One region of the Bradyrhizobium ontarionense genome, then DNA from elsewhere that is predicted to be linked to it. Evidence: riboswitches for the same ligand, from Rfam matches in the RefSeq annotation. Region 1 holds a riboswitch; each other region holds the start of a gene.
The links. Region 1 has a riboswitch for cobalamin ahead of LQG66_RS25720 (TonB-dependent receptor domain-containing protein). Riboswitches for the same ligand answer to the same signal wherever they lie in the genome.

Region 1 (10,500 bases):
CAGGCGCAGTCGCTCAATCTCTACATCGCCAATCCCTCGGGCAAGAAGCTCGACGCGCTATATCGCCTCGCCTGGAACCGCGGCCTCAAGACCACCTACTATCTCCGGTCTCGCTCGGCGACCCATGTCGAGAAATCGACGCTGAAGGGCACCGACGGCAAGCTCAATGCCGTGTCCGCCGCTCCGGCGCTGTCGCATGCGCCGATTGTCGTCCCTGCAGCGGCGATGCCCGACATCGACGGTATCAAGGCGTGTCGGATCGACGATCCCGACTGCGAAGCGTGCCAGTAAGAACAGCAAGAATAAGAAGGGAAGCCACGATGCTAGACTGGTCAGATACCGAGCCCGCGGTCGCCACGGTCCGTTCGCTCGCCCCTCGGCGGCAGGCCGTCCTCGCGAGGCTCGAGCCGGCGAGACAGGAGCCCGCAGACCAGAGCGGTCTCGGCGCGATCGATCGCGCCGGAGGCCGCGTCTCCGTCGACGACAAGCGGATGATCAACTGCCGCGCCGACGTCAATCAGCTGCTGCCGCTGAAGTACCGCTGGGCGTGGGAGAAGTATCTCTCCGCCTGCAACAATCATTGGATGCCGACCGAAGTATCGATGCAGGCCGATATCGCGCTGTGGAAGTCGCGCGACGGACTCACCGACGACGAGCGCCGCGCCATCAAGCGCAATCTCGGCTTCTTCGCAGCCTCCGAGTCGCTGGTAGCCAACAACATCGTGCTGGCGATCTACCGCCACCTCACCAACCCGGAATGCCGGCAATATCTGCTGCGACAGGCCTTTGAGGAGGCCGTTCATACCCACACCTTCCAGTACGTCGTCGAGAGCCTCGGTCTCGACGAAGGCGAGCTCTTCAACATGTACCGCGAGGTGCCATCGATCACCGACAAGGCGGCCTGGGCGCTGAAGCACACGCAGCACCTCGACGACCCCACCTTCAGGACCGGAACGCCGGAGCATGACCAGGCCTTCCTGCGCGATCTCGTCGCGTTCTATGTCGTGTTCGAAGGCATGTGGTTCTACACCGGCTTCGCGCAGATCCTGTCGCTCGGCCGCCGCAACAAAATGGTCGGCATCGCCGAGCAGTACCAGTACATCCTACGCGACGAGAGCATCCATTTGAACTTCGGCATCGACGTCATCAACCAGATCAAGATCGAAAATCCGCATCTGTGGACCCCTGACTTCCAGGAGGAACTGCGCGGCATGCTGCGGGAGGCAGCCGAGCTCGAGGCCGCCTACGGGCGTGATACGATGCCCCGCGGCTTTCTGGGACTGAATGCAGCGCTATGCGAGCAGTACATGCACTTCATCACCAATCGCCGCTGCGCCCAGATCGGACTGCCGCCCGTGTTTGCGGAGGCAGAGAACCCGTTTCCATGGATGTCGGAGGCGATGGATCTGAAGAAGGAGAAGAACTTCTTCGAGACGCGCGTGATCGAGTACCAGAATGGCGGCGCGCTGAGCTGGGACTAGACCGCATCGCCAGGAACGTCGATGACATGATGCCGGGATCCGCAATGGATCCCGGCACATTCGACGCAGAGCAAGTGATCTATCAGACCAATGTTGCGGCCGGCCCGGCCGGTCGCATCCATGCATGAGCCAGTGATCCATCACCGCTAAATAAGCGGCCGTTGTCGGCGTCTTCAGGCCTCTCACCAGCAGCCAGCAACTGCCGGCTGCGAGGACGAGGACGGTGAGACAGGTCAGGATGGTCGGCGCATGGAAAGGCGCCACGGCCCACTCCGGCTCGATGATCACGCCGCTGCCGAATGCTCCGCTGCTGTTGGAGCACAGAGTTGCAAATGCCGGGTCCGCGGCAATGTCGGCCGCGATCCGGGCGCTGCACCCCGGCTCGGGAACGTCCGTTCGATCTGGACACTGACGGCGGGACTGCTCGGACGGCATTCGCCGCCGTTATGGCCGGGCATCGTCGATAAATCGATAGCCGAACGCGGGTTGCCTCGTTGCGCCGTGCCTCGCTTCGCGAGTCGCTCGCAGAAGTCATCCCGGCCGGAGAGACGACATGGTTGTCACGCTTGAGCAACAGTGCAGGTTAGACATCCGTATACCCGATCGACCGATTGACTCGAACTTTGACAAACTCTTAACATGAACGCGACGGTGCCCCCTAACAGGGGCTCAAAAGGGAATGCGGTGCCGGACAAGTCTCGCAGGAGACATGATCGAAGGCCGCAGCTGCCCCCGCAACTGTAAGCGGCGAATCTCGCGCCAGATGCCACTGGGAAATCTCGGTCCCGGGAAGGCGGCGTGGAGGTGACGACCCGCGAGCCAGGAGACCTGCCGTCAGCCGTGGTCACACGCGAAGATGCCGGTCGGGGCGTTTATTGGCATCGTTTCTGCGCCGGATAGTATTATCTGGTGTGGGACCTCGTTCGCGGTGACGTGCCACTGACGTCATGCCCAGGGTCCCTCGTGTTCTCTTTTCTGTCTATCGCCCGGCGCGAACGCGCCGGCCTGTTGTCGTCGACCGCTCTTTTCGCTCTCGCCGCTTTCGGGGCAGCCCCGGCGAATGCCCAGCAGTCCGCCTCTCCCAACCTGCTGCCGCCCGTCGAGGTCGACCCGCCGCGGGTGACGCCACGACCAAAACCCGTCGTGCAGCGCGCGACGCAGACGCCGCGGGTACGGCCGCCACAGCCTATGCCCTCACAGGCCCCAGTTGCCACGTCGGCACCGGCTAACGCACAACTCGTCGTCAGCCCGACCGGCATCGTGACGCCGGCCGCCAACGTGGCGAACGCGATTTCGGTGGTCACGGAGAAGGACATCGCCACGCAGCAGTTACGCAGCGTGCCAGACATCCTCGCCACCATTCCCGGATTGAACGTCGTGCAGACCGGCGGCCCTGGTGGCCAGAGCTCGGTCTTCACCCGCGGGACCAACTCCAATCACACCACGATCCTGATCGACGGCATCGACGTCGGTGACGTCACCAATGCCAATGGCGCCTTCGACTTCGCCCATTTGCTGACCTCGGACATCCAGCAGTTCGAGGTGCTCAGGGGCCCACAGAGCGGCCTCTATGGCTCCGATGCGATCGGCGGCGTGATCTCGGTCGTCACGCGCAAGGGCGATGGCCCGGCGCGAGCGACGGCCTCGATCGAGGCCGGCTCGTTCCAGACCTTCAACCAGTCGGCCGGCGTCAGCGGCTCGCAGGACAATGTGAACTACGCGGTCAATGTCGCGCATCTCCATGCCGGCGACATCCCCGTAACGCCGCAGCAGCTGCTGCCGGCAGGACAGAAGGCGATCGGCAACGCCTACGACAACGTTACCGCCTCGACCAAATTCGGGATCGACCTCAACGAGGCCTGGACGCTGAATTCGGTGATCCGCTACACCGACGCCACCCTGCTGTTCACTGGCGATGGCGGCTTTCCCAGCGTCCCGAACGCGGCCCAGAGCACCCATACCGTGCACCAGTTCGCGACGCGCCAAGAAGCGGTGTGGTCGCTGCTCGACGGCCGGATCAGGAACTATTTCGGCGTCAACTATGTGAACAACCGGACGTCCGACCTCACGGCGGGCGATCCGATTGCCGCGATCTCGACCGGTGAGCGTATCAAATACGACTGGCACGCGGTCACCGAGCTCGCTCCGCACAACAACTTCATCGTCGGTCTCGAGCAGCAGACCGACCGGCTGCGGACGACGGGTCTTGCGGCCGAGAACGGCAACAAGGCCGGTTTCATCGAGCTGCAGAGCGAGTTCGCAAAGCGCGTGTTCGTGGTCGCGAGCCTGCGCAACGACGTCAACGATCAATTCGGCGGCCACGGCACCTATCGGATTGCGCCGGCCGTCATCCTGCCGTTCACCGAGACCAAGCTGAAGGCGAGCTACGGCACCGGTTTCAAGGCGCCGACCTTGAGCCAGCTCTACCAGGACTTCCCGGCCTTCAACTTCTTCGCCAACCCGAACCTCAAGCCGGAGCAGAGCACCGGCTATGATGCGGGATTCGAGCAGCCGCTGTTCGAAGAACGCTTCCGGTTTGGTACGACCTACTTCCACAACAGCATCACGAACCTGATCAACTTCAACGACACGTTCACCTCCTACGCCAATGTCGGGCTCGCCACCACCGAGGGCACCGAGAGCTTCGTGGCGGCGAGGCTGACGGACCGGCTGTCGCTGCGTGCGGACTACACGTTCACCCGCGCGGTCGACGCGACGACGGGTCTGCAGCTGCTGCGACGACCGAAGGAGAAATGGAGCGCAACGGCGGTCTGGACGCCGCTTGATGCGTTGACCGTCTCGGCCACGCTGCTGCATGTCAGCGACTGGCTCGACGTCAGCCGCGACGGCATGACCTCAGGCCTCGTCGCGTCCGGCTACACCCTCGTGAACCTGCGCGGCGACTACGCGCTATCCGACCAGATCAAGCTGTTCGGCCGCATCGATAACCTCTTCAACCGGCACTACCAGAATCCGACCGGCTTCCTGGCTCCGGGCCTTGGCGTGTTCGGCGGCATCCGGGTGGCAAGTTATGGGGCGCAATAGGACAATGACGTAACGACGGAGAGCAACGACATGGTGCCGATTGATCAGCTTCGCGACTTTCTCGCCGATGTCGAGACCGGCTGGAGCCTCGGAACCTTCGGTGCGATCGGTGAGTTCACGCGCGATGCCGGGGAGCTGGTCGAGCTTATCGATGATTCCGGCATGATCGGCGCGGTGACGGCGCGAGGCGGCATCTGCTTCCGCGCCCATGCCGAACTTCGTCTGATCGCATCGGAGCTGCCGACGCGCAGCGACTGGAGCCATCGCGTGGCGCTTTGCCTGCCGCGCAACGCCTGCGCCATGGGCCAGCGGACCGGCATCACCGATCTAGGTCCTGACCGTGATGCTCTGCGTCCGGAGGACAGGGACGCCGTCCTGTTCGATCTCGGCCTGTCGACGCTGCAGGTCGACGTCTGTGTCCGCAGCCGGGATCCGGAAGTGATCGCCGCCCTGCGCCGGCACGCCGGCGCATCGCTGTTCGCCCCCGACGACGAGCTGATGCAGGTGATGCTCGCGGCGAGCCCGCACCGCGTCTTCATCAGCCGCATCGGCCGGGCCGAGATCTTCCAGCCAATCCCGCCGCCGGGCGGCCGCAGCCCGGACGGGCCGCACACCCACATCCTGCCGAAGCTGCTCGCCCATCGCCGCACCCACGCCGCGACCGAGCCGCTGCCGGACGGCTGGATTCCCTGCGCCCACGCCTATCCGCCGCATCCGCTGCGCGACCCGCTCCGCCAACCACGGCCGTTCGTCGCCGGTCATCTCGCCGCTTTCCAGCACCTGCTGGATCGCTACGGCGATCCGCGCCTTCTGGCGCTGAAGCGCGACGTCACAGCGCATGTGGTGGCGAACCGGCCTCCCTCAGCAGCCGACTCGCCCGGCGATCGCATCGCGCGTGCGACAGCGCGCGTGACCTTGCGTCAGCTGCAGGCCTCCGGCGTGGAATCGGCAACACTGCGGGCCTGGCTGGGAGCGCTCGACCGCCCCGATCATGGCGAGGAGGCCGACACCGCGGAGATTCCACACTGACAGCCCAAACGGCTGTTGCTCTCGTCGCGAATACACTACGATCAACCCCAGAGGAGACAACCCATGGCTCTCGACATCACGACATCTCCGGCGGAGGCCCGCCTCACGCCCGTTCCGCGGCAGCATGCTGCCGCCTTCTGCTTCTTGCTGCTGGTGGCCGCCTGCGCCCTGGCGAGCTTCGCCTTTGCCTGCGCCACGCCGTTCGCGGCCTTTGCAGTGATCGCCGCTGCCATGCTGCCGCTGCGATCAGCGCTGGCTGCCGTGGTCGGCGCCTGGCTGGTCAACCAGGGCATCGGCTTCGGCGCCCTTCATTATCCTGTCGATGCGAATACGCTCGCCTGGGGCGTTGCGATCGGCGTGGCCGCGCTGGCCGCCACCTTCGTGGCCCGCGTCGTCCTGCAACGATCCCGTGCTCTACCGCTACCGGCCGCACTGCCCTTGATGCTTCTTGCCGCTTACGCGACCTACGAGCTGGCACTGCTCGCTGTCACCCCTGTTCTCGGCGGCGCCGGTAGCTTCACGCTTGCGATCGTCGCCCGCCTCGGGCTGACCAGCGCCGCCTGGCTGGTCGGACTCGTCGCCGTCTGCGAGATCGTCCGTCTTCTCGCTCCGTTCAAATCGAACCGGGCTTTGATACAGAAATAACGCCACACTCGGCTCAATACGCAAACCTTGACATCGGAAATCATCAGATGCCGATCAATCTCAGATCGGCATCTCGGTGGTCTGCCTCAACGTCGCTCGACCCAGCGACGCCCCTTCCGACACGCAATGACCTGCCACCGAAATTTCACCCAGCGCCGTTTAGAGTCCAAGTCCGGCAAGAGCGAAACCGTCAAGGCGATGGACTACAGCCTCAAGCGCTGGGCGGTGTTCACGCGCTTCATCGACGACGGCCGACTGTGCATGACCAACAATGCTGCCGAACGCGAACTGCGCGCCGTGCGACGCTCGGCGAATACTGCAGTTAAGCGTCAATCGGCTCGATATGCGTCGTGGAAAGGCGAGCCCATAGACGCCGAGCGAGGGAGATCCTGGCCCGTAACATGCGAATGTCGCGAGCGGCCCAGGGTATTAGCCAGGAGACGCTGTGAAACGACGCTGAAATCAACCGGACCTACGTCAGTTCGGTAGAGCGCTGTGAACGGAATGTGTCGATCGACAACATCGAAAAGATCGCCAAGGCATTAAAGATCGAAGTTTGGAAGTTGCTGAAGCCAGATTTGCTGGATTCTAGCGCTTCGTATTCTCGCAAGCTGATTTGCTTGCGTAGACACTTCTCGACGTCGAACGCATGACCGTTGATAGTTTGCTGGCGCCGTCACTGTCGACGGCCGGATCGTCGGCGGCGATCTGCACGGCATCTTCCGGGGCGACGAATTCCGGTCGGCCTGGTTGTGGCAGGCCTGCGCCGCGACCTCGGGCCTGGGTTCGAACGCTGCATCGAACGACGCGATCGAGGCGCTGGCGGATCATTGCGAAAGCGACCTCGACCTGGATGTACTGCTTGCGTTGGTTTGGTGAAGGTAAGCAAACGCCGAGCTGCAGATTGCCGCCTGCGACAGTCGTCGTGGTGGAGGCATGGGCGTGGTGGAGTGAGCACGGCTCTGAAAAATGCGGCCGGATGCGGATCGTCACCTGCCGCCACGGCCGAACCGACCCGCTCTGACAATCGGCCGCACAGCTCATCCGATAGCGAGGTGTTGATCTCGCTTCTTGAGTGCGAAAAACCGAGCACCCGCTCGAGCTAAGCCACCTTGCGACTCCGTATGATCTTTTGTTAAAAACGTCATACATTTGGAATGGGGGTGTGAGTTGAGCGGAGCTGAGGGGCGTATCGTAGGACGTGGCGCATCGCGTGGTCGTGGATCTTTGCATCCGGCGAGCAGCCGTTTCGGGCAGGCTGAGCCTTCGCTATGCACTGGATTCGGGCGACCGCTGCGCTCGGTCGGAATGGCTTCGGTTTGTCTTGCCGCTCTATGCACCTGTTGCGCGGGCGGCGCGTCGGCGCAGACGAGTCTGCCGGAGGTGACCGTCGATGCGCCCGTGGCGCGTCAGAAGCTCCAATCGCAACGCTCTGCCCAGTCGACCAGGGCGACCCAACGGCGCACGGCACGAGCGCCGCGTCAAAACGCTCCGTCCGCCGCGCCCAATCCGACCGTTTCCGATGTGCGCCCGGCGGCGGTCGAACGTGGCAATGGTCCCGTCGACGGCTATCGCGCCACCCGCACCACCAGCGGCACGAAGACCGATACTCCGCTGAAAGATATCCCGCAGGAAATCGTGGTCGTGCCCCGGCAGGTGCTCGACGATCGGAATGCGACCACCGCCGCCGGCGCGCTGGACGTCGTCGGCGGTGTGACCCGAGGCAACAATTTCGGCGGCCTCAACAACTACGAGTTCAACATCCGCGGCTTTCCGACCCGCAACGCCGCCAAGAACGGTATCTCGGCGGTTCGCCGCTACGAGCCGGACGACGCCGCCAATGTCGAGCGCGTCGAAGTGATGATGGGGCCGTCCGGCGCGCTGTATGGTCGCAGCGATCCGAGCGGCTTCTACAATGTCATCATCAAGCAGCCGCTCGACCGAAACTTCACCACATTGACGGGCACGGTCGGCTCCTACGGCATGCGCCGCGCCACCATCGATAGCAACCAGGCGCTGTCGGACGACAAGACGTGGCTCGGCCGCATCAACGCGGCGTTCGATCAGCGCGACAGCTTCCGCGATTTCAACGATAGCAAGCGTGTTTTCGTCGCTCCCGTAGTGTCCTATTCGCCGTCCGCCGATTGGCGGGTGACGTTCGAGGGCGAATATCTGAAGGACGATCGCCCGTTCGACCGTGGTCTGGTGGCAGTCAACAAGAATGTCGGCGCGTTGCCGATATCCCGCTTCCTCGGCGAGCCCAACGATGGCGCGCTCCGCAATCAGTATGCACTTGGGAGTTTTCGGGTCGAGCACGACATCAACAAGGATTGGCTCGTCAGGTTCGCTACTCAGTACAAGGAGGGAAGTCTGTACGGCTGGACGGCCGAACCTGTCTCGGTCAATGCCGCCGGCGTCCTGACGCGACGCAATACGTTCCGGGACTACAGTTGGGCGTCGTCCAATTCCCAATTGGAGACCGTCGGCCATTTCGGCATTGGCGGTTTCAAGAATACGCTTTTGGCCGGGATCGAGTACGAACACTATACCGATCTTGAAGATTTTCGTCGGTCCGACACTGCGGCCTTCCCCTACAGCATCAACGTGTTCAATCCGGTCTATGGTCAGGCCAAGCCGCCTGCCACCGTCAAGTCGCTGTTCAAGGATCGTGTCGACACCCTGGGACTGTATTCGTCGCTGCAGACCGAATGGACCTCGCAGCTCAAGACGTTGGTCGGCGTGCGCTACGACAATTACGATCAGGATGCGCGGCAGTTGATCACCGGCCAGCGCATCACCCAGAACCCGAGTCCGGTGATTCCGAAGGCCGGCGTAACCTACGAGATCGTGCCGAACTTCACGCTGTTTGCCGACGTTGCAAAATCATTCCGGCCGAATCTCGATTCCGATACAGGCTTTGTGGGAACGGCATCCGGACAGGCGTTCGCGCCCGAAACCGGCATCGGCTACGAAGCCGGCGTCAAGTTGGATCTGCTCGACAACAGGTTCAGCGTGACCGCGGCCGGGTTCAAGATCGTCAAGGACAACGTGCTGACCGCGGACCCGGCCAATCCCGGCTTCAATACCACCGCAGGGCAGGTCACCAGCACTGGCTTCGACATCAACGTCGTCGGTAACGTCACGCGCGAACTGCGCCTGATCGGCGGCTACGCCTACACGGACGCCAGGATCACCAGGGACGTGACGCTGCCAGTCGGCGCGCGTTTCCCGAACGTGCCGCTGAACAGCGGCTCGATGATGGCGGTGTACGAATGGCAGTCGGGACCACTCGCAGGGCTCGGACTGGGCGGCGGCGTCTCGGCCGCGGGCTCGCGGGCGGGCGACGCGACCGGCACATTCACCGTGCCGGGCTACGTCAAATTCGACGCGCTGGCCTACTACACCCTCAACAAGACGACCAAGATCTCGCTGAACGTCTACAACATCGCCAACACCGTCTATTACGACCAGGTCCGCTCTGCGACCAACGTCTATCCCGGCCAGCCGCGCACGGTGTGGCTCACCGTGAAGAGCACATTCTGAGGACGCGCTCGCGACGCCATGTCCCGATCGTTTCCGTGGAGAAAGCCGTGTCTCAGTATCGACCCAACTTCGCGTTGAAGGAGGAGATCCGCGAGTATTGGAGTCGCAGGGCCGAGACCTTCGATCAGTCGCCGCTGCACGGCATGCAGGCCCCGGGCGAGAAGGCCGCATGGCTCGATCTGATCGGAAGCCATGTCGCTCAGCCTGCCGGGGCCGACGTGCTGGAGCTCGCCTTCGGCACCGGCGAGATCACCTCGGTGCTGCTCGCGCTCGGCTTCCGCGTCACTGGACTGGACCTGACCGAAGCGATGCTTCAGAAGGCGAAGGCGAAACACGCCGGAGCCTCTGATCTGTCGCTGTTTCTGGGTGATGCGGAGGACACGCGCGAAGACGACGAGAGCCATGACGCCATCGTGATGCGGCATCTGGTCTGGACGTTGGTCGACCCGATGGCGGCTTTTCGCGATTGGTACCGGGTCGTCCGCCCCGGCGGCCGGATCGTTATCATCGACGGCGACTTCGCGGAGATCTCCCTGCTCAAGCGCTGGCGCCGAAAGCTCGCGCAATGGATCGAGCGATGGGAGGGGACGGAGGCGCCGGTTATCGACTGGGCGGCGCATGAAGCCATTATGAGACAGATCTATTTCAGCCGCGGCCTGAAGCCACTCGCGCTCCAGCAGATGCTGGCTGAGGCCGGCTTCGGCGATTTCCGGATCGAGGACCTCGAACCCGTTCGAAAGGCTCAGCGCCGCGGAGC
Region 2 (10,500 bases), 1.8 Mb from region 1:
CGAAGGCGGCATCGCCAACATGAACTACTCGATCTCCAACACCGCTGAATATGGCGAGTACGTCACCGGCCCGCGCATCATCACCGCCGAGACCAAGGCGGAGATGAAGAAGGTGCTCGGCGACATCCAGTCCGGCCGCTTCGCACGTGACTGGATGCTGGAGAACAAGGTCAACCAGACCTCGTTCAAGGCGACCCGCGCCAAGCTTGCCCAGCATCCGATCGAGGAGGTCGGCGCCCGCCTGCGCGACATGATGCCCTGGATCAAGAAGGGCGCGCTGGTCGACAAGAGCAAGAACTGAGATCGCCCCCCGCGATCGAATCCGAGATCGATGGCGAGAGCCCGCGGTCTCGGCGATCCCAGCGGGACGACCGGAGAATCGAAAACGGCGGGCCGGGGCCCGCCGTTTTTTGTTTTTTGCGGGAGATTCAGGTCCGGTTAGGACAGCGCGCACCGTAGACGTGAACGAGAGCCTGCTGACGCACGAGATCAGTGACGTGGCCAATCCGGTCTCCCAAGCTGCCTGAATCTATTCCGCAAGATTCAGCCAATGCTCTCCACATCGGCAATACTGATCCAAATTGTTGGGATTTAAATCCCAGACTTTCAAATTCCAAGATGTGATAGAACCAAAAGAAAATCCAATTTCGATTGTTTAACCGAAAATTTCATCTTAAGATTGCCAAGTTTTTAGCGGTGCTATCTGCTTCCTTGCTTACTAGCTAGACAGCTCACCTTTTGGATTTCCAATCAATGTCCGCCGACGGTATCGAGCTTCGACTTACTGGCAAAGCATTCAAGCTTGAATTCTCACAGATGCTTGGAAGTATCCTTGAGGCCGGTGCAAGGGCGCTGGCGACGATAAAGACGGGTGGAGCTTGGATAGCGGTCGCTCCTAATGCAATATCTGGACTGTTTGGAGTCTTCAAGGGTTTCAAGTCAGAGGAGACACAAGAACTACGAGCTTGGCTTCTGGTCTCAGGTGGACTCGCCTATGCGCTTGAGAAAGCCGTTGCTGAGACAGCTTTTAAGACGCGGCCGCCTCCGGAATCCCTTCGCAAGCTTGTTGAGGATATTGGAGCTCGTATAGAGAGTCGGACTTATACTGTAGAACCAGATTTCTTTCAGCAGCCAAACAGGCTTCAACTTATTGATGATGTTTCGCACGAGCTGTCTGCGTGGGGCTCACAGTTTGGCGGTGAAGATAAGCCGCCGGAAGCTAAGAAGAGGATCTTAAGTCATTTTCCGACTGGTCTTCATCGTACTTGGTTGAAAGACGCTCGTCGCTTTGAAGCGCTAGAGCAGGCGCTCAATTCTCCATTTACCGCTAGTATGAAGATCCAGCGGGAGCTCTCTGGGTACCTTCAGTATATCGAGGAGCAGTTCACGGAACTTAGGTTGATTGGGCAGTCCGAAGATGACCTCAATGCAGTGAGATTGGCGCAAGTATTCGTTCCCTTGAGAGCTTTTGTGGAATCGGGGCAGGCGAAAGATAGTCAACCAAATTTAGCGATAGATTCGCTGGCGGTTCAAGCAACGGCAAAGGAGCGTCCAACTATCAAGCGAAAGATCGTGCGAGTTTTTGATGCGCTTGATAAGTGGGTTGTCGCTGCGTCGCGAAAGGATGCGTTACGAGTTGTTAGCGGAGGGCCGGGCATCGGTAAGTCAAGTTCGATGCGCGCCTATGCAGCCAAGCTTGCGCGATCCGGGGTGGCGTACCCCATTTTTGTGCCTCTTCAGAAATTGGTTAGGCCAGATGTGCCTCTACGGGAAAGGCTGAGAGAGTACTTAATCGAAGTGAAGGAAATTCCGTTCTCGGCGTTCCCCCTCGAAACGGCAAGCGTAGTCGGTCTGCAAAAGCCGTTCCTAATAATATTTGACGGTCTAGACGAACTGGTTAGGCCTGGAAAAGATGCAGACGAAATCGCGCGGGAGTTTATGATCGATCTCCGTTCATTCTTGGATCAGGAAAACGGACTTCAGAGTGCGTCGCCGATCAGTGTCTTGGCGTTGGTAACGGGACGAGTCGCCGTAGCAGGGAGTGCTGCTCGCGTATTAAAATGTTCCGGCGAGCAAATCCTGTCCCTCCTCAGATTTTCAGAAGAATTGCGCCATCAAAATTCTGAGATGGAGGAGGTAGATTACGATGATCCAGCCGGGCTGTTGCGGGAAGATCAACGTCGTGCTTGGTGGAAGCTTTGGCAGAAGGCGACGAGAGATGTACCTGAAGAAATGCCGGCCACGTTACTGCATCGTGACTTGTACGAAGTTACTATCGAGCCGTTGTTACTTTACTTTATTGCGCTAATTCGGCCTTGGGTTCCTAGCCGAATCGGCGATAGTCTTGCGCGGAATTCGATATATGCGAAATTATTGCGATATTTCTATGAGCGCGAGTGCGGCAAAGGAGATAGGAATTTCGCTACGGAATTTCCAGCGTTCGAGGAGTACGAAGTAGTATTGCAGGCCATGGCTCTTGCCGCTTGGTATGATGGCTCCACACGAATAGGTTCGATTGAAACGGTTGAGAAGCTCCTGGGAAATTGGAGTCCGGATGTTGCGCATTCCTTTAGGAAGGTGATAGGCGGAAACAAGCCAGCAGTAAGTGCGGCATTGGCATTTTACATGCGGCCTCATGAGGCGCCGAACTCTTTTGAATTTCTGCATAAGACCTTCGCCGAGTATCTTGTATCGAGGCGGATAGTGGAGGCAGTTGCCACAATTTCAGAGGCGTTTGAAGACGCGAAAAGACACCGTGGTGTGAGAAAAAAGACATTTGATGAGTCTGAGCAACTAAAGGATTGGATCCGCCTTGCGGGAGGGCGGGCGTTGGATTTCGATTTAATTCGATTTCTTAGGGATGAGGTTTATAGTTGTTTTTTGCAGTCGAGTGAGATGGTCGTGCGCTGGCGTGAGGTATTGGTCTTTTGTATGCAGGGCCAATCTTGTTGATGGAATGCCGGCCCACCTCTTGTTTCAATTGCCCGATGGCCGGTTAATTCGACGCCCACAAACATTTCGGGAAGTTGCGGAGCAGGCGCGGAATGCTGAAGAGGCATTGTTGGCAGCTTTGAATGCAACGATTTTGCCGTCCATTGGGATGCCTGGTTTTGAACCGGTCGACATTCGGCCGAGCAAGAGTGACAGAGCGCTCATAGGAAGTCTCATTCATCGGTTGCGCGGGCAGCGAACTGGTCCTCACGTATTGTCGCTTAAGCTTTTTGCGGGTCTGTCCCTTTCTGGGGAGGCGCTCTACTTTCAAGACCTCTATGGGATGGATGCGCAAGGCGCAGATTTTTCGGATGCTTCTCTAGTGGCAAGCGTCTTGGAATTTGGTGATTTTAGTGGTTGTGATTTTAGACGGGCTAATGTCGCTGGGATTCGCGTAGATAACGCGCAAATGACCGGCGCCGACTTCACAGAAGCTGTTCTCAGGGATGTTGACGTCAAGCGGTTGAGGGATGCCGGTGCCATAGTTCCGAATTCACCGGAGCAAAAGCGGGAAAGCAAACGGCGACCTAAGAAGTAAGCAGTCCGGCCGCTTCGCACGTGACTGGATGCTGGAGAACGAGGTCAACCAGACCTCGTTCAAGGCGACCCGCGCCAAGCTTGCCCAGCACCCGATCGAGGAAGTCGGCGCCCGCCTGCGCGACATGATGCCCTGGATCAAGAAGGGCGCGCTGGTCGACAAGAGCAAGAACTGATTGGTCGTGATGGCTGGTCGAGACTGCGGGTCGTGCGGTCTCGACCTGGAGCTCAATCGAAAGCCTCCGTCCTTGTCGGGCGGAGGCTCTTTTCTCACTGCTGGCGAAGCCGCGTGGTTCAGCCCGGCTGCTTGCGACAAACAACACTGTCGTCCCCGCGAACGCGGGGACCCATAACCACCGTCGTTCGTGGTGACGAACGGTGGTGACTCGGACTTGTTTCCGCCAACTCACATCACGCGGTATGGGGCCCCGCGTTCGCGGGGACGACAGCGGAGAACGAGGAGGTGGCGACCCTCTCACTCGCTGACGCTGGTCCGGTCAGGACATCGCGCGGCGCGACATGAGCGGCGTGAGCAGACGGACGATCTCACAGGTGGCGGCGAGCCCGACCAGCCAGGCCGCGCTGGTCAGCCCGAGGCGCGCGACGATCGCGACCGTGAAGCTCGCGGCGCCGCCGAGCACGGGCGTGGCAGCGAGCAGCACCATCTCATAGGCGGCGTAGGCAGCGATGAGCGCGACGGCAAACGCGACTGGCGCCGGCGCTGCGCGCAAGCTCGCCAGCGTAATGCGCGCGACGATCGTGGCACCGAGCGCGGCAGCGCCGATCACGGCGCCCCAGGCCAGCGTGCTGGCGTCGACCGGATAGTGCAGGGCGCCGAAGCCGATGCCCTGGTTGACCAGCCAGGCGCCGAGCACGGCCGGCAGCGCCGTGCGCAGCGGCAGCATGGCAGCCGCTGTGACCGCGAAGGCCGCAAACGGCGTCGCGCAGGCGAACACGAAACTCGCCAGCGCGCAGGCTGCGGTCAGCAGCATAAGGCAGAACGCTGGGGCAAGCCGCTGCGGCACGGGCGTGAGGCGGGCCTGCGCGGGGGATGTCATGATGTCGAGAGCCATGGGTCGTCTCCTTCGGGTTGATGGTAGTTCATTCGGGATGTCGATGACAGCGGTTCACTGGCCGGGCGGGAGCGTTCACTCCACCCCGTAGCTTGCCACCCGGATGCCGCCGAACACGCCGAGTCCCGGCGCCAGGAAGCCGGTCGGGTTCTGGGTGTGGCGGTTGAAGAGATTATCGATGCGGCCGAACAGCTTGACCTGATCGGAGACCGCGTAGTCGCCGCGCAGGTTCACGACCGTATAGCCGGGTGCCACGAGTCCGGTGGTCATGCCGTCGCGGCTGACGTCGGGCCAATTGCCGATGCGCAGTACGGTGGCCGATACGGTGAGCGCATCGACAGGCCTCCACACCGCCGTTGCGCTCCATTTTTCCTTGGGACGGCGCAGCAGCTGCTGGCCGGTGGTTGCGTCGATCGCGCGGGTGAACGTGTAGTCCGCGCGCAGCGAGATCCGGTCCGTGAGCCGCGCCGTCACGAAGCTCTCGGTGCCTTCGGTGGTGGCGAGCCCGACATTGGCGTAGGAGGTGAAGGTCGCGTTGAAATTGATCAGGTTGGTGATGCTGTTGTGGAAGTAGGTCGTGCCGAAGCGAACGCGGTCCTCGAACAGCGGCTGCTCGAAGCCCGCGTCGTACCCGGTGCTCTCCTCGGGCCTGAGGTTCGGATTGGCGAAGAAGTTGAACGCGACAAAGTCCTGATAGAGCTGGCTCAAGGTCGGCGCCTTGAAGCCGGTGCCATAGCTGGCCTTCAGCTTGGTCTCCGTGACCGGCAGGATCACGGCCGGCGCGATCCGATAGGTGCCATGTCCGCCGAACCGATCGTTGACGTCGTTGCGCAGGCTCGCGACCAGGAACATGCGGCTTGCGAACTCTGTCTGCAGCTCGATGAAGCCGGCCTTGTTGCCGTTCTCGGCGGTGAGGCCCGTGGTCCGCAGGCGGTCGGTCTGCTGCTCGAGCCCGACGATGACGTTGTTGTGCGGAGCGAGCTCGGTCACCGCGTGCCAGTCGTATTTGATGTGCTCGCCGGTCGAGACTGCGGCGACGGGATCGCCGGCCGCGAGATCGCACGTCCGGTTGTTGACGGTGTTGACGGCGAAATAGTTCTTGATGCGACCGTCGAGCAGTGACCATACGGCTTCCTCGCGCGTGGCGAGCTGGTGCACGACATGGGTGCTCTGGGCCGCGTTCGGGACGCTGGGAAAGCCGCCGTCGCCGGTGAACAGCAACGTCGCGTCGGTGACGCGGACCACCGAATTCAGCGTCCAGGCCTCGTTGAGGTCGATGCCGAATTTGCTCGAGGCGGTGACGTTGTCGTAGGCGTCGCCGATCGCCTTCTGCCCGGCCGGGAGCAACTGCTGCGGCGTGACCGGAATGTCGCCGGCATGGAGATGCGCGACATTGACGGCGTAGTTGACATTGTCCTGCGCGCCGCTGACCCCGGCCGACTGGTTGAAGGTCTGATACGATCCGGTCTCGATCGAGGCGGTCGCGCGCGCCGGTCCATCGCCCTTGCGGGTGATCACCGAGATGACGCCGCCGATCGCATCCGAGCCATAGAGGCCGCTCTGCGGTCCCCTGAGCACCTCGATCTGCTGGATGTCCGAGGTCAGCAGGTGGGCGAAGTCGAACGCGCCGTTGGCGCTGGTGACGTCGCCGACCTCGATGCCGTCGATCAGGATCTTGGTGTGATTGGCGTTGGTCCCGCGCGTGAAGACCGAGCTTTGGCCACCAGGACCGCCGGTCCGCACGACGTTCAATCCGGGAATGGTGGCGAGGATGTCGGGCACCCCGCGGAACTGCTGCGTGGCGATGTCCTTAGCCGTGACGACCGTGATCGCGTTCGCCACATGGGCGGCTGGCGTCACGATGCCGGTCGGACTGACGACGAGTTGTGCGTTGGCCTGGGCGGGGGCAACGGGGGCCTGCGAGGCCGCTGGCTGCGATGGGCGTGCTCGCGACGTCTGTACCCCGCGCTGCATAGCCGGCTTCGGGCCTGGCGGCTTACGTGGCGCGTCGACCTCGACCGGGGGCAGCAGGTTGGGGGAGGCGGATTGCTGGGCGGTGGCCGGAGCCGCGCCGAACATGGCGATGGAGAACAGGACGCTGGACGACAACAAACCGGCGCGATGGCGCCGGGCGACAGATAGCAATGAGAACACGAGGGAACCTCGGCATGACGTCAGTGGCACGTCACCGCGAACGAGGTCTCACACCGGCCAATGAAGCCCGGCGTGAAAACGATGCCAATAAACGCCCCGACCGGCATCCTCGCGTGTGACCACGGCTGACGGCAGGTCTCCTGGCTCGCGGGTCAGTACCTCGACGTCGCCTTCCCGGGACCGAGATTTCCCAGTGGCCTATGACGCGAGATTCGCCGCTTACAGTTGCGGGGGCAGCTGCGGCCTTCGGATGATCCCGCGTGGGGGATCCGTCCGTCACCGCATTCCCTTTTGAGCCCCGGTGGGGGCACCGTCGCCGCCAGCGTAGAAGCCGGCCGAAGTCGGAGTCAATCGATCCCTCGGGCTTTCCCACGACCGGCGGCGATTGTTGCCGAAGCATCACGCCGGTCTTGCCGGGGATGCGGATCACTTTCGACTATCGGTCCGTCGGAGATCGCGGTTATAATGTTACCAGACATCGTTTTCGCGTTGGCGCGCCGCTTGGTGCGGCCTCGGCGAGCCGAACGGCAATATAAGGAGCTTCATCGTGGCAACAGCGACGTCCCTTCCAGTCACTCTGCCCACAGCCATTCCCGTGCGCGAGATTCTGCCGTGGGCGATCTTCGGCGGCCTGATGCTCGCTCTCGGCATCTATTTCGTCGGCGTCGAGGAGGGCGCGGCCGCCCTGTTCAGCAGCACGTACGTCCACGAATTCGTCCATGACGGACGGCATCTGCTCGGGTTCCCCTGCCACTGAACGGTCGGAGCCGCCTGTTGCACGCCCGTCGTGACGGCGCGGACGGCGCATCTGTAAGAGACGATCGATGACGGGGCGATTGCTCCTGCGTGGAATGCTGGCCGGCTTGGTCGCCGCACTTCTTTCCTTCGGCTTTCTCAAGCTGGCCGGCGAATCATCCGTCGAGCGCGCGATTGCCTTCGAGACCACGCTGGATGAGGCGAAGGCCAAAGCCGGGGCGGAAGAGGCCGCGGCCAAAGGCCAGCCTGCGCCAGTCGCGGCGGCCGAACCCGAGCTCGTCAGCCGGCCCGTCCAGGCCGGTGTCGGACTGTTGACCGGCGTTGTCGTCTACAGCACGGCGTTCGGCGGCCTGTTTGCGTTGGCATTTGCGCTTGCCTACCGCCGCATGGCCGATCTTGGTGCGCGGGCCAGCTCGGCGTTGCTCGCCGCGGCCGGCTTCATCGCCGTTTACGTGACGCCCATGCTCAAATACCCGGCCAATCCCCCGTCGGTCGGACTGGCCGAAACGATTGGGATGCGGACCAGCCTGTATTTCGCGATGATCCTGATCTCGCTCGCCGCGATGGTCGCCGCGGGCATGTTGCGCATCCGCCTGGTTTCGCGTGTCGGCGCGTGGAATGCGGCGCTGATTGCGGCGGGGATCTATATCGTTCTCATGAGCGGAGTTGGCTTCGCGCTGCCGAACGTGGACGAGGTGCCTGATGGCTTTCCGGCTGCCGTGCTCTGGCAGTTCCGCCTCGCGTCTTTCGGCGGACAGGCGATCATGTGGGCGACGCTCGGGCTGTTGTTCGGCGTCTTCGCCGAGCGTCAGATGGCGCAGCATGGCGCGCGCGCTTGAACGGCTTCGGTGTCGGCGGGCATGACGACACGCCTGCATCTCATCTGCTCGGCCGCGACCTCGTCGACGGCTGCCGTTGCCTTCGCGGCCGACGAGCCGCTCGATTCGCGCGGACGAGACAGCCTCGTCAGGCTGGCCGGCCGGCTGCCTTCGTGTGACGTCGTGCTGCGCAGCCCGGCGCGCTGCGCCGCTGAGACCGCCGCAGGCCTGGCGCTGCAAGCCAAGCCGGAGCCTGCACTTCGTGACTGCGATTTCGGCCGCTGGGCGGGACGATCTCTCGCTGAGGTCCAGGCGGAGGCGCCGGACGCCGTCGCCGACTGGCTGCAGAATCCCCGTGCGGCTCCGCATGGCGGCGAGTCCTTCATGGACGTGATGGCGCGCGTCGGCGAATGGATGGAGGGTCTGCTCGCCGTCGATGGCTCGGTCCTTGCGGTCACGCACGCGCTGGTGATGCGTGCGGCGATCGCGCATGTGCTCGGGGTGGGCCCGCAGGCTTTCCGGCGCATCGACGTCGCGCCGCTGGCGCGAGCGAGGTTGTCCGGCGTCGACGGGCATTGGACGCTCGCAGCCCTCTTCCCGTTGAAGGACGACCGATGACGGCGCGCAGCCGGTGCCGTGCAATCGCGCGCCGAGCGCTGTGCTGCCTCATCGTCGCGGCCGCGATCATCATGGTCGCGGCGCCGGCCCGTGCGCATCATCCGCGGCCAGCGGACGGCGCGCTGATCGGAGTTGCCGTTCCGGCGATCGGCCATGGCGAGATGCTGGTGGTTGCGCGTTATCGATCTGACATCCTCGATCTGGCGCAGCGTCAGGTCCGAACCGATCCGACCTTGCGCCGGCTCGCGGGCTTCGTCAGCCTGCAATATTTCGCCTGCCTGTGGGGCCTCGTCCCCGGCAGTCTCACGGACGAGGCGAGCCCGTTCAACGAGTGCTCCCATGCCTACGTGGCCGGAACGCGTGCGCTGCTGGCGCATATGGCCACGATGCCGGGCGATCAGTCCGCAGCGAAGGCGCTCGAAGCCCGGATCGCGGCGGACATTGCCGCAGATCCGATCTTCGCCGCGCTGTGCTCGAACAGCAGCGAGACGTTCGACAGCGGTGTGATCGTCGGGCCGGAGTGGCGGCTGGCGCCGTCTCATGGTCCGACCGTATTGACCTGTCTGTCCCTGCTGGGTCTCGCCGTCGCAGGCGCCTGGCTGCTGTCGCGCTGCTTTCCGGCGGCCCATCGCCGGACTTCGTCCGGAGCCGCTTAGCTCGGACGGCGCGTTCGTCCGAGTGGAGGGGCTACGCTGGAGCGGCGAGATCTGTAGGTGGGATTTGGTGCTTTGATGCAGAGAGCCGTGATCCGTGTGAGAGTCGAGCAATCGCGGCGTGGACAGTAGGCTCCCCCTCCCCGTTCTTACGAGAGAGGGTTGGGGTGAGGGGCAGACGCACAGAAAGTGCGAGTGGTTAGACCTGTACCCCCTCACCCGGATTGCATCTTCGATGCAATCCGACCTCTCAGCGCGAGCGAAGCTCGTCGCGCCCCCGCAAGCGGGGAGAGGTTAGTTAGCACCGCGCAAGCGGCAAATTCATCGCTTCGCGACCGCAGCTTGATCACGTCTCACGTAGATCTATGCACCACCGTCTCACGCCGGCCGCCGGCCCGCTCACTTCTCGACCCTGTTGTGCACCATCCAGAACCGCAAGGTGCGCTGGGCGGTGTCGAGCGACAGCCGCCCATAGTCGCGCTCGGCGAGCTTGAGCGTGTCGGTGTCGATGGCGTGCTTGATCGGCCGATGGACGAGAATCTTCTCGACCGCCGACCAGGTGAGGCTGGCCGCCCGGCAGGGGATCAGCACGATGTCGGTGCGCGGACCTTCCAGCACCTTGGCCATCATCTCGGTCGGCACGTTGTTGAGCAGGCCGAGGGCGGCGGCGATCTCGCCGAAGCGGCGGGTCTCGGCGAAGTGGCCGATCGCGGGGTCGTTGAGCTCGTTGAGCCCTTTCATGCGCTTCACGGCCTCCTCGGCGAGCGTGAAGTCGCGCCCGATCAGGCCGCCATCGCTGCGCGCGACGTCTGCGATCGCCTTGAGGACCTTCTTGATCTCCTGCTGCAGCGCCGGCGGCGCTGAGGACATCAGCTTGGCGCGGACGGCGTCGGTGGCGCG
Region 3 (10,500 bases), 2.6 Mb from region 1:
TCGGCCGGCAGACGTCTGGCGTCGGCGAAATGCGGGATGAGGCCGAGCGACGCCCACTGCGTCCGTGCCGCAATCTCGGTCATGCCCGAGGCAAACAAGGCGGGATCGCCGCGGAACTTGTTGACGAGGAAGCCCGCGATGAGCGCGGCGTCGTCCGGCGCGAGCACCGCCTTGGTGCCGACGAGGCTCGCGATGACGCCGCCGCGATCGATGTCGCCGATCAACACGACCGGAGTTTGGGTTGCTTGCGCGAAGCCCATGTTGGCGATGTCGCCGGCGCGCAGGTTGATCTCCGACGCCGAGCCCGCGCCTTCGACGAGCATGATGTCGGCATCGGCAGCCAGGTGATGAAAGCTGTCCAGCACCGCAGCCATCAATCGCGGCTTCATCGCCTGATAGGCGGATGCCTTGGCGTGGCCGATGACGCGGCCCTGCACCACGACCTGCGAGCCGATGTCGCTTTGCGGCTTCAGCAGCACCGGGTTCATGTGGACCGAGGTCGGCCGCCGCGCCGCGCGCGCCTGCAGCGCCTGGGCGCGGCCGATCTCACCGCCATCGGCGGTGACGGCGGCATTATTCGACATGTTCTGCGGCTTGAACGGCGCCACCCGCAGGCCGCGCAAGGTCAGCGCGCGCGCGAGGCCCGCGACGATCAGCGATTTGCCGACGTCGGAGCCGGTGCCCTGGAACATGATGGCGCGCGCGGGCATGATCTAGAACTCGATGCCTTCCTGCGCCTTCACGCCGGCGGCGAAGTGATGCTTCACGAGCCCCATCTCGGTGACGAGGTCGGCGGCTTCGATCAGTTGGGGCTTGGCGTTGCGCCCGGTGACGACGACGTGCAGATCGGGGCGTCGCGCCGACAGACTTGCGACGACGTCGGCGATCGGCAGATGGTCGTAGCGCAGCGCAATGTTGAGCTCGTCGAGGATCACCAGCCCGATCGAGGGATCGGCCATCAACTCCAGGGCCTTGGCCCAGGCCTTCTCGGCGGCGGCGACATCGCGTGCGCGATCCTGGGTTTCCCAGGTGAAGCCTTCGCCGAGCGTGTGCCACGACACCTGGTCGCCGAAGGCTGCGATCGCCTTGCGCTCGCCGGTCTCCCAGGCGCCCTTGCCGAACTGCACGACGCCGATGCGAAAGCCGCGGCCGAGGGCGCGCAGCATCAGGCCCCAGGCCGCCGTCGACTTGCCCTTGCCCTTGCCGGTGTGGACGATCAGCAGGCCCTTTTCGATCGACTTCGACGCGACTTCGGCATCCTGGACGGCCTTGCGGTTCTCCATCTTGGTCTTATGGCGCGCATCGTCGGCGTTCTCGGTCATCGGCATGTCCTCATCTCACCATCATTTCAAGGTCAGCGGCAGACCCGCGGCCATCAGGATCACGCGATCCGCAACGGCCGCGACGTCCTGGTTCAGTCGGCCCTGGGCATCGCGGAACGCGCGGGCAAGCGCATTGTCCGGCACGATGCCGAGACCAACCTCGTTGGATACGGCGACGATGGGACCGCGCGCCATCGCGAGCGCCTCGATCAGCTCGGCACATCGTGCCGGAACGTTCATGTCGGCGAGCATCACATTGCTGAGCCAGAGCGTCAGGCAATCGATCAGCATCGGCACGCTCGAATTTGCCTGTGCACGGACCAGGCCTGCGAGATCATGCGTGGTCTCCAGCGTCTGCCATCCCTCGGCGCGGCGTCCCTTGTGCTGCGCGATTCGGTCCTTCATTTCGTCGTCGAACGCCTGCGCGGTCGCGATGTAGATCCAGGGCGGGGCGCAGGCGGTCACGAGGGCCTCGGCGTGGCGGCTCTTGCCCGAGCGCGCGCCGCCGAGCACCAGGGTCAGGCGCGGGAGGGCAGGATGCGGGAGGGCGGGGGGCATGGCTCCGGGACGGCTCCAGGATTCCGATTGACGGGCTTCGGCTCGATCCGTATCTAACAGATGACGGTTCTCCGAAAGGAGAGATTTAGGGAACACGGTGCGGGATCACACCCAAGGCCGTGGCTGCCCCCGCAACTGTAATCGGCGAGTGTGAGGCCAAAAAGCCACTGGGAAACCGGGAAGGCGGTCTCACGCGGCGACCCGAGAGCCAGGAGACCTGCCGTCGACATTGCTGTTGGCCGACCCGTCGCGCGGGGAGTCGCGATGCTGGTTTTGATCCCGCCGGGATGGGCGGGATGCCGTCGGGTGCAGCGCATTTTACGGAACTCTTCTGGGGTCCGGAAGCGACGGAGACGGCCATGCAGTGCAATCCTTCTCGGATGATCAAAGCTCCTGTGATCAAAGCCCGTGTGATCAAAGCCCTTGGCGTGATCGCCTGATTGATGTCCGCATCAGCGAAGAGCGAGACGACGTTGTTCGTCTGCATCACCTGTCGTGCCCAGGCGGGCGAAAACGCATCGGATGATCAGCCGCGCGCCGGAGCCCGGTTGCTCGCGGCCATCGAAGCGGTGCCATCGGAGCTGCGGCCCGCCGTCACGGTCGTCCCGGTCGAATGCCTGTCGAACTGTAATCGTGCCTGTACGGTCGCCGTGACTGCGCCCGGCAAATGGACCTATGTGCTCGGCGCGCTCGATCCGGACGTGCATGCCGAGGACGTGCTGGCCTTCGCACGGCTGCACCAGCAGCACGAGGCGGGCCTGCCCGCGTGGCGGGAACGTCCCGAATACATCAGAAAAAACACCATCGCGCGCGTGCCGGCAACGCCCGCTCCAAGTCGGACACAAGAGGCACCGCTGCCATGACGAAGTCGTTCGCCAAGACGCCTTGCACCATCGTGACCGGCTTTCTCGGGGCCGGCAAGACCACGCTCGTGCGCAACCTGATCGAGACCGCGAACGGACGGCGGCTCGCCATCATCGTCAACGAGTTCGGCGATGTCGGCATCGACGGCGACATCCTCAAAGGCTGCGGCGTGCCGGATTGCCCGGAGGATCGCATCGTCGAACTCTCGAACGGCTGCCTGTGCTGCACGGTCGCCGATGATTTCGTGCCGGCGCTTCGCAGCCTTCTCGATCAGAAGGAGCCGCCCGAGCACATCGTGATCGAGACGTCCGGGCTGGCGCTGCCCAAGCCGCTGGTGCAGGCGTTCAACTGGCCCGAGATTGCGACGCGCGTCACCGTCGACGGTGTCGTGGCGGTCGTCGACGGGCCCGCCGTGATGGCGGGGCGCTTTGCCGACGATCCCGTGGCGCTTGCCGCGCAGCGCGCCGCGGACGATTCGCTCGATCACGACAATCCGCTCGAGGAGGTCTACGAGGATCAGCTGCTCTGCGCCGACCTCGTCGTGATGAACAAGAGCGACCTGATGAGCGACGAGCAGCGCAAGCATGTCGCGTCGGAGATCACGGCGAAGGTGCAGCGCGCCGTCAAGGTGATCGCGACCGAGCACGGCCGGCTGTCGGCCTCGGTGCTGCTCGGGCTCGGTGCCGCCGCGGAGGACGATCTCGCGGCGCGACCGTCGCATCACGACAATGAGGCCGAGCACGATCACGATGATTTCGAGAGCTTCGTGCTCGACGTGCCGGCGCAGGCCTCGCCGGATGCGCTCGTCGATCGCATCGCGGCGGCTGTCGATGCCCATGACGTGCTCCGGGTGAAGGGCTTCGTGGAGGTCGCGGGCAAGCCGCTGCGTCTGCTGGTGCAGGCCGTTGGCAGCCGCATCCAGCATCAGTTCGAGCGGCCGTGGCGCGCCGGTGAAGCGCGGCAGGGGCGCCTGGTGGTCATCGGTGAGCGCGGCCTCGATGCCGCTGCGATCAAGAGCCTGATCGCGGGCTAGGCGAGGCCGATGCATCTCCTGGCGACATCCGGCGCTGATATCGACGACCTCGAACAGGCCGTGGATCTTGCGCAGTCGCCTGCCGAGGTCGTGGTGCTGTCGTTCTCCGACAGCGACCTGTCCGCCCTGGCCGAGGCCTGGACGGCATCTTCAGCCGAGCTGCCGAGCCTGCGGCTTGCGAGCCTGAAACGGCTGAAGCACCCGATGTCGGTCGATCTCTATATCGACCGCGTCGTGCTCGGCGCGCGCGCCGTCGTCGTGCGCTGTCTCGGCGGGCTCGACTACTGGCGCTACGGGCTGGAGCGTCTCGCTGCCGTCTGCCGGAGCCGCGGCATCCTGTTCGCGGCGCTGCCGGGCGATGACCGCGCCGACGAACGGCTCGATGCGTTGTCGACATTGCCGCCGGAGACGACGACGCGGCTCTACGGCTATCTGCACGAGGGCGGCGTCGGCAATGCGCGCGAGGCGCTGCGTTATCTCGCTGCGCTGCTCGGTCGTGACACGCGTTTTGCCGAGCCGGTGGCGATCGGCTCGATCGTCGGCTTCGTGCCGGATCGCGGAGCCGTCGCGATCGACGATCTCTGCCGATCGGACGACGGGCGGCCGACCGCGCTGGTCGTGTTCTACCGCGCCAGCCTGCTGGCGGCCGACACCGCAGGGATCGCCGAGCTGATGGCTGCGGTCGAGCGTGAAGGGCTCGCGGCGGTGGCCGTTGCGGTGACCAGCCTGAAGGATCCCGGCATTGCCGCGCCGCTGGCGCAGTTGATCAGGCAACGGCGTGTCTCGATCATCCTGAACGCCACCGCATTCTCCGCCTTGCGCGACGACGGTACCAGCGTGCTCGACCTCGCCGACGTGCCGGTGCTGCAGATCGTGCAGGCGCAGAGCACCGAAGAGGCCTGGGCCTCCTCGTCCCGCGGCTTGTCGCCGACGGATCTCGCCATGAACGTCGTGCTGCCCGAGCTCGATGGCCGTCTGCTGGCGCGGCCGATCGCCTTCAAGGGTGAGACGGCGGCAGATGAACGCCTGCAGTTCGGCGTTGCACGGTATGTGCCGCAGGCCGATCGCATCGCCTATGTCGCGCAGCTTGCCGCGCGGTGGGGCCGGCTGCGGGCGCTGCCGGCCGCGGAGCGGCGCATCGCGCTGATGCTGTCCGACTATCCCGCGCGCGGCGGACGCCGCGGCTATGCGGTCGGTCTCGACACAAGCGAGAGCGTGGCGAGCATCGCGGGGCTGCTGGCAGGCGCAGGATACGACGTTGGAGGCGCGCCTCCAGCCGCTCGGGATGTCGAAGCGTTGCTGCGGGACGGGGCGGATGAACTCATCGTGCCGCTCGCGAGCTATCAGCGGACGTTTGCGCTGCTGCCGGATGATCTGCAGCGCGCCTTGCAGGAGAGTTGGGGGACGGCGGACGCCGATCCGGCGTGTCGCGACGGTGCATTCCGCTACCCCGTGTTGCGGGCCGGAAAGCTCTCGATCCTGCTGCAGCCCGACCGCGGCAGCCGCGCCGATCGCAAGTCCGGCTATCACGACACGACGGTGCCGCCGCGGCATGCCTATGTGGCGCTCTACGCGCATCTGCGCGAGGCCGAGCGGATCGACGCTCTGATCCATCTCGGCGCGCATGGCACGCTGGAATGGCTGCCGGGCAAGGCGCTGGCGCTGTCCCGCAATTGCTGGCCGGAGGCCGTGCTCGGCCCGCTGCCGGTGATCTATCCGTTCATCGTCAACAATCCCGGCGAGGCGATGCAGGCCAAGCGCCGATTGTCGGCGCTGACGCTCGGACATCTGACTCCGCCGCTGTCGCAGGCCGGGCTGCATGGTCCGCTGCTCGAGCTGGAAGGCCTGGTCGAGGAATATGCCGAGGCCGACGGGCTCGACAAGCGGCGCATGATGCTGCTGGAGGACGAGATCGTCGCGCGAGCCTGGCGGAACGGCCTCGCTGCGGATTGCGGTCTCGACCGGACCATGAGCGGACGCGAGGCGATCGCGCAGCTCGATGCGCAATTGTGCGACATCAAGGAACTGGCGGTGCGCGATCGTCTGCACGTGTTCGGCCGGGCTCCCGATGCGACCGCGATCGATCTGCTCACCGATGCGATTTCGGCGGTGTCAATGCAGGGCGGCGAGGCCATCGATCGCTCGCAGATCGCAGTGCGGATCGAGGCGAGCGCAACGGCTGAGCGCAGCGCGCTGCTCGCGGCCCTCGACGGCCGACGGGTGGCTGCCGGACCCGCCGGCGCGCCGAGCCGCGGGCGGCTCGACGTGCTGCCGACGGGACGCAATCTGACCGCGATCGATCCACGCGCGATCCCCACGCGCACGGCCGCGCTGGTCGGCGTGCGTGCGGCCGACGAGGTGATCCGTCGCTATCTGCAGGATCACGGCGACTACCCGCATGCGCTGGTGCTGGATCTCTGGGCCTCCGCATCGCTGCGCACCGGTGGTGACGATCTGGCCCAGGCGTTCGCCTATCTTGGTGCGAGGCCACGCTGGGACTTCAATTCCAACCGCGTCACCGGCATCGACGTGCTGCCGCAGGCCGTGCTCGACCGCCCGCGCATCGACGTGACGCTGAGAATCTCGGGGCTGTTTCGCGATCTGTTCGAGAGCCAGATCGCGCTGTTCGACCTTGCCGTGCAGACGGTGGCTGCGCTCGATGAGGACGATGCCGACAATCCCCTGGCGGCAGCGCGACGCCGCGGCGACAGTCTCGCGCGCGTATTCGGTGGCGCGCCCGGCAGCTACGGCGCCGTCGCTGCCGACCTCGCGCTCGGGATGCACTGGGAGAGCCGGTCGCAGCTCGGCGAAGCCTATCTCGAAAGCACAGGTTACAGCTTTGGCGGGGTGCATGACGGAGTGCCTGCCTCCGATACGTTCCGCGAACGCGTCCGGGCCGCCGATGCGCTGGTGCATCCGCAGGACGACCGTGAGCGCGACCTGCTCGACGGTGAGGAGGTGGCCGATTTCGCCGGCGGCTTCGCGGCAGCCGCCGCGGCGCTCGGCGTTACGCCGGCGCTCCTGCACCTCGACACCAGCCGCCCCGAAGCGCCGAAGGCGCGGACCTTCAGCGAGGAGATTGCCCGGGTGGTGCGCGGCCGTCTCACCAATCCGCGCTGGATCGCGGGAATGCTCGCGCATGGCTACCGCGGCGTCGCGGAGATCGCACAAGGGATCGATGCGCTCTATGCCTTCGCTGCCACGTCCGACGCCGTCCCCGAGCATCTGTTTGATCTGGCACATGCGGCGCTGCTGCGCGACGAGGCAGTCTTGGACGGCATGGTTGCGCGCAATCCGGCGGCTGTCACTGCCATCGTGTCGCGGTTCGAGGACGCCTTGCGCAGGCAGCTGTGGGTGCCGCGCCGGAACGCGGTCGCTGACGAGCTTGCGCTCGCCCGCGCACGCCTGACGCAGACGGAGATCGTGCCGTGACCACAGCGTTCGAGATCAAAGGCTGGTGTCCGGGCGCGCACCGCCCGATGCTGAGCGGTGACGGGCTCATTGTCCGGGTCAGGCCGCATGGCGGCCGTTTGCCGGTGGCGGCTCTCGGTGCATTGGCCGACGCGGCCCGTCGCTTCGGCAACGGCCAGATCGATCTCACGCGCCGCGCCAATCTGCAGATCCGTGGCGTCTCGTCCGAGACCTTGGCGCCCTTGTGGGCGTTGATGGCTTCGCACGACCTGCTCGATGACAACGCCGAACTCGAAGCCATCCGCAACATCGTGCTCAATCCGCTGGCGGGACTCGATCCGGGCGAGATCGTCGACATGCATCCGGTCGCAAAAGCGCTGGAGACCGAGCTCGCGACAGATGAAGCATTGCGTGCGCTGCCCGGCAAATTCGGCTTCGTGCTGGATGGTGGCGGCAAGCTGCCGCTGACGGGCATGGCTGCCGACGTCCATCTGGTGGCTTGTGGCCAAGGTAACGAACGCCGCATCGCCGTCGGTCTCGCTGGGGCGGATGGCGTCATATGGCTTGGGACGACGGCCGTTGCCGATGCTGCGTCTGCAGCCGTGCAGCTCGCGCACGCTGTCCTCCAGCAGAGCTCGACCCGGCGTGCGGCGGATCTGCCACCGGATGCGACCGCCAGTATCGGCGCCGAGCTGGGTCTGGATGCCTCCGACACGATCGCGACGGCTTCGGCCGCCGCCTCGCAGCAGCGTCTCGGCCTCATCCTTCTGACGGAGCAAACCTGCGCCGTCGGGCTCGGCGTACCGTTCGGCCGCGCCGACAGCGAGACGCTGGCGCGACTGGCCGCTTTGCTCGCGGCGCACGGTATCTCCGACGTCCGCATGTCGCCGTGGCGGACGTTCTATGTCGCCGCGAACCGTGCGATCGCAGATCGTCTCGTTGCGGATGCGGCCCACCTGGGCCTGATCGTCGACGACACTGATCCGTTGATGCGCATCGATGCCTGCTCGGGTGTCGGCTGCTGTCCCTCGACCGCGCTGGCGACGCGGGAGCATGCCCGCGTGCTGGCCGGCGCAATGGCTCGCGCACAGTTCACAGGCACGCTGCATGTCTCCGGCTGCGCCAAGGGATGCGCGCGCTCGGCAGCCGCCGGCCTGGTGCTGGTCGGCGATGGCGACCGGTATCGCATCGTTCGGGACGGCACGGCCAAGAGCGAGCCTTGTGGCACCCTCGATCCAGCGGGCCTCGACGCGACGGGAAATGGGCTGTTTGAAGCGAGAGAGAGAGCTCATGTCTGACCTGCGCGACTACATCAAGGAAGGCGCGGAGATCTACCGCCGTTCGTTCGCGACGATCCGCGCCGAGGCCGACCTGTCGCGCTTTCACGGGCTCGAAGAGAAGATCGCGGTGCGCATCGTCCACGCCTGCGGCATGGTCGAGATCACCTCCGACATCGAGATGTCCGATCAGTTCGCCGCCGAAGCGCGTGCTGCACTCGATCGTGGCGCGCCGATCCTGTGCGACGCCAAGATGGTGGCGCAGGGCATCACGCGCGCCCGGCTGCCGGCCGGCAACGAAATCATCTGCACGCTCGATGATCCCACGGTGCCCGCGCTCGCGGTGCAGCTCGGCACGACGCGGTCGGCTGCGGCGCTCGAACTGTGGCGGCCGCATCTCGGCGGTGCGCTGGTTGCGATCGGCAATGCGCCGACCTCGCTGTTTCATCTGCTCGACATGCTCGATCAGGGGGCGCCGCGGCCGGCCGCCGTGATCGGAACGGCGGTGGGCTTCGTCGGTGCGCGCGAGTCCAAGGACGCGCTCGCGGCCGATGGTCGCGTCCCCTATCTGATCGTGAAGGGGCGCAAGGGCGGCAGCGCCATGGCGGTTGCCGCCGTCAATGCCATCGCGAGCGATGCCGAATGAGCCTGCTCGACACCATCGCGGGTTCGGCGAGCGGCGGAACGCTGTATGGCATCGGCGTCGGTCCCGGTGATGTCCGTTACCTCACCTTGCGCGCGGCGGGCTTGATCCGTTCCGTCGATGTCGTCGCCTTCTTCGCCAAGCGCGGCATTGAAGGCAATGCGCGGCGGATCGTGGCGCCGTTGATGGACGCCGGGCGCCATGAGCTGCGGCTGGAATATCCCGTCACCGAGGAGGTGCCGGTGGCCGACCCGTCCTATCAGGCGCAGATCGCCGATTTCTATCGTCGCGCTTCCGACAGCATCGCAACGCATCTGGCGGCGGGGCGATCGGTCGGCCTGCTGTCGGAAGGCGATCCGTTCTTCTACGGCTCGTTCATGCACATGTGGCGGCGGCTCGAGCGCGAGCATCCGGTCGAGGTCGTTCCCGGCGTGACCGGCATGTCCGGCTGCTGGACCAAGGCCAATGTGCCGATCACCTGGGGCGATGACATCCTCTCCGTGCTGCCGGGCACGTTGGCGGAGGACATCCTGCATGATCGGCTGACGCGCTGCGAGGCCGCCGTGATCATGAAAGTCGGACGCAATCTGACCAAGGTGAAGCGCGCAATCATCAGCGCCGGATTGCTCGATCGCGCCATCTATGTCGAACGCGGGACCATGGCGGCGCAACGCGTTGCGCCGTTGGCCGAGGTGGAGCAGGACCGCGGGCCGTATTTCTCGATGATCCTCATCCCCGGCCAGGGGCGGCAGCTGTGACGGGCACGCTCACCATCGTCGGCGTCGGCCCGGGGCGACCCGAGCTGATGACGCCGGCGGCGTCAGCCGCGATCGCTGATGCGACCGATCTCGTCGGCTATGGACCTTATCTCGACAGGGTCACCACGCGCCATCCGGGACAGATCCGCCACGCCAGCGACAATCGCGTCGAGCTCGATCGCGCGCGACATGCGCTGCAGCTTGCGAGCCATGGAAGGCAGGTCGCGGTGATCTCTGGCGGCGATCCCGGCGTATTCGCGATGGCCGCTGCGGTGTTCGAAGCGGTCGAGGCGGGACCTTCGGAATGGCGCGCGCTCGAGATCCGCGTCGAACCGGGTGTCACCGCGATGCTGGCTGCTGCAGCAGAGGTCGGGGCGCCGCTCGGCGGCGATTTCTGTGCGATCTCGCTCTCCGACAATCTCAAGAGCTGGACGACGATCCGTCGCCGGCTGGAGGCGGCAGCTCGGGCCGACTTCGTCATCGCGCTGTACAATCCACTCTCGAAGGCGCGGCCGCATCAGCTCGGCGAGGCCTTCGCGCTGCTGCGCGAGACCATACCGCCGTCGTCCGTGGTCGTGATGGTGCGTGCCGCCGGCAGCGGTGAGGTCAGGCAGATCATCACCACGCTGGGTGA

Region 2: it holds a riboswitch for cobalamin, as region 1 does, so the genes downstream of both, LQG66_RS33385 (TonB-dependent receptor plug domain-containing protein) here and LQG66_RS25720 (TonB-dependent receptor domain-containing protein) in region 1, are expected to answer to the same signal.
Region 3: it holds a riboswitch for cobalamin, as region 1 does, so the genes downstream of both, LQG66_RS36965 (DUF1636 domain-containing protein) here and LQG66_RS25720 (TonB-dependent receptor domain-containing protein) in region 1, are expected to answer to the same signal.

The regions. Positions count from the first base shown of each region.
Region 1 covers NZ_CP088156.1:5,813,272-5,823,771, reverse strand. The annotation lists gene LQG66_RS25730 (ribonucleoside-diphosphate reductase subunit alpha) at 1-291, shown strand, start outside; gene LQG66_RS25725 (ribonucleotide-diphosphate reductase subunit beta) at 321-1,481, shown strand; cobalamin riboswitch at 2,114-2,331, shown strand; gene LQG66_RS25720 (TonB-dependent receptor domain-containing protein) at 2,445-4,526, shown strand; gene LQG66_RS25715 (DUF6925 family protein) at 4,557-5,555, shown strand; gene LQG66_RS25710 (hypothetical protein) at 5,619-6,200, shown strand; partial or broken gene LQG66_RS25705 (IS66 family transposase) at 6,228-6,500, shown strand; gene LQG66_RS25695 (hypothetical protein) at 6,789-7,193, opposite strand; gene LQG66_RS25690 (TonB-dependent siderophore receptor) at 7,584-9,743, shown strand; gene LQG66_RS25685 (class I SAM-dependent methyltransferase) at 9,887-10,500, shown strand, end outside.
Region 2 covers NZ_CP088156.1:7,599,730-7,610,229, forward strand. The annotation lists gene ilvC (ketol-acid reductoisomerase) at 1-301, shown strand, start outside; gene LQG66_RS33365 (NACHT domain-containing protein) at 754-2,952, shown strand; gene LQG66_RS33370 (pentapeptide repeat-containing protein) at 2,957-3,529, shown strand; partial or broken gene LQG66_RS33375 (ketol-acid reductoisomerase) at 3,531-3,704, shown strand; gene LQG66_RS33380 (hypothetical protein) at 4,026-4,601, opposite strand; gene LQG66_RS33385 (TonB-dependent receptor plug domain-containing protein) at 4,677-6,680, opposite strand; cobalamin riboswitch at 6,869-7,085, opposite strand; gene LQG66_RS33390 (CbtB domain-containing protein) at 7,303-7,512, shown strand; gene LQG66_RS33395 (CbtA family protein) at 7,580-8,350, shown strand; gene LQG66_RS33400 (histidine phosphatase family protein) at 8,372-8,947, shown strand; gene LQG66_RS33405 (hypothetical protein) at 8,944-9,603, shown strand; gene LQG66_RS33410 (DUF2336 domain-containing protein) at 10,000-10,500, opposite strand, start outside.
Region 3 covers NZ_CP088156.1:8,382,149-8,392,648, forward strand. The annotation lists gene LQG66_RS36950 (cobyric acid synthase) at 1-710, opposite strand, end outside; gene cobO (cob(I)yrinic acid a,c-diamide adenosyltransferase) at 714-1,322, opposite strand; gene cobU (bifunctional adenosylcobinamide kinase/adenosylcobinamide-phosphate guanylyltransferase) at 1,344-1,880, opposite strand; cobalamin riboswitch at 1,928-2,119, shown strand; gene LQG66_RS36965 (DUF1636 domain-containing protein) at 2,324-2,743, shown strand; gene cobW (cobalamin biosynthesis protein CobW) at 2,740-3,777, shown strand; gene cobN (cobaltochelatase subunit CobN) at 3,787-7,209, shown strand; gene cobG (precorrin-3B synthase) at 7,206-8,486, shown strand; gene LQG66_RS36985 (precorrin-8X methylmutase) at 8,479-9,111, shown strand; gene LQG66_RS36990 (precorrin-2 C(20)-methyltransferase) at 9,108-9,866, shown strand; gene cobJ (precorrin-3B C(17)-methyltransferase) at 9,863-10,500, shown strand, end outside.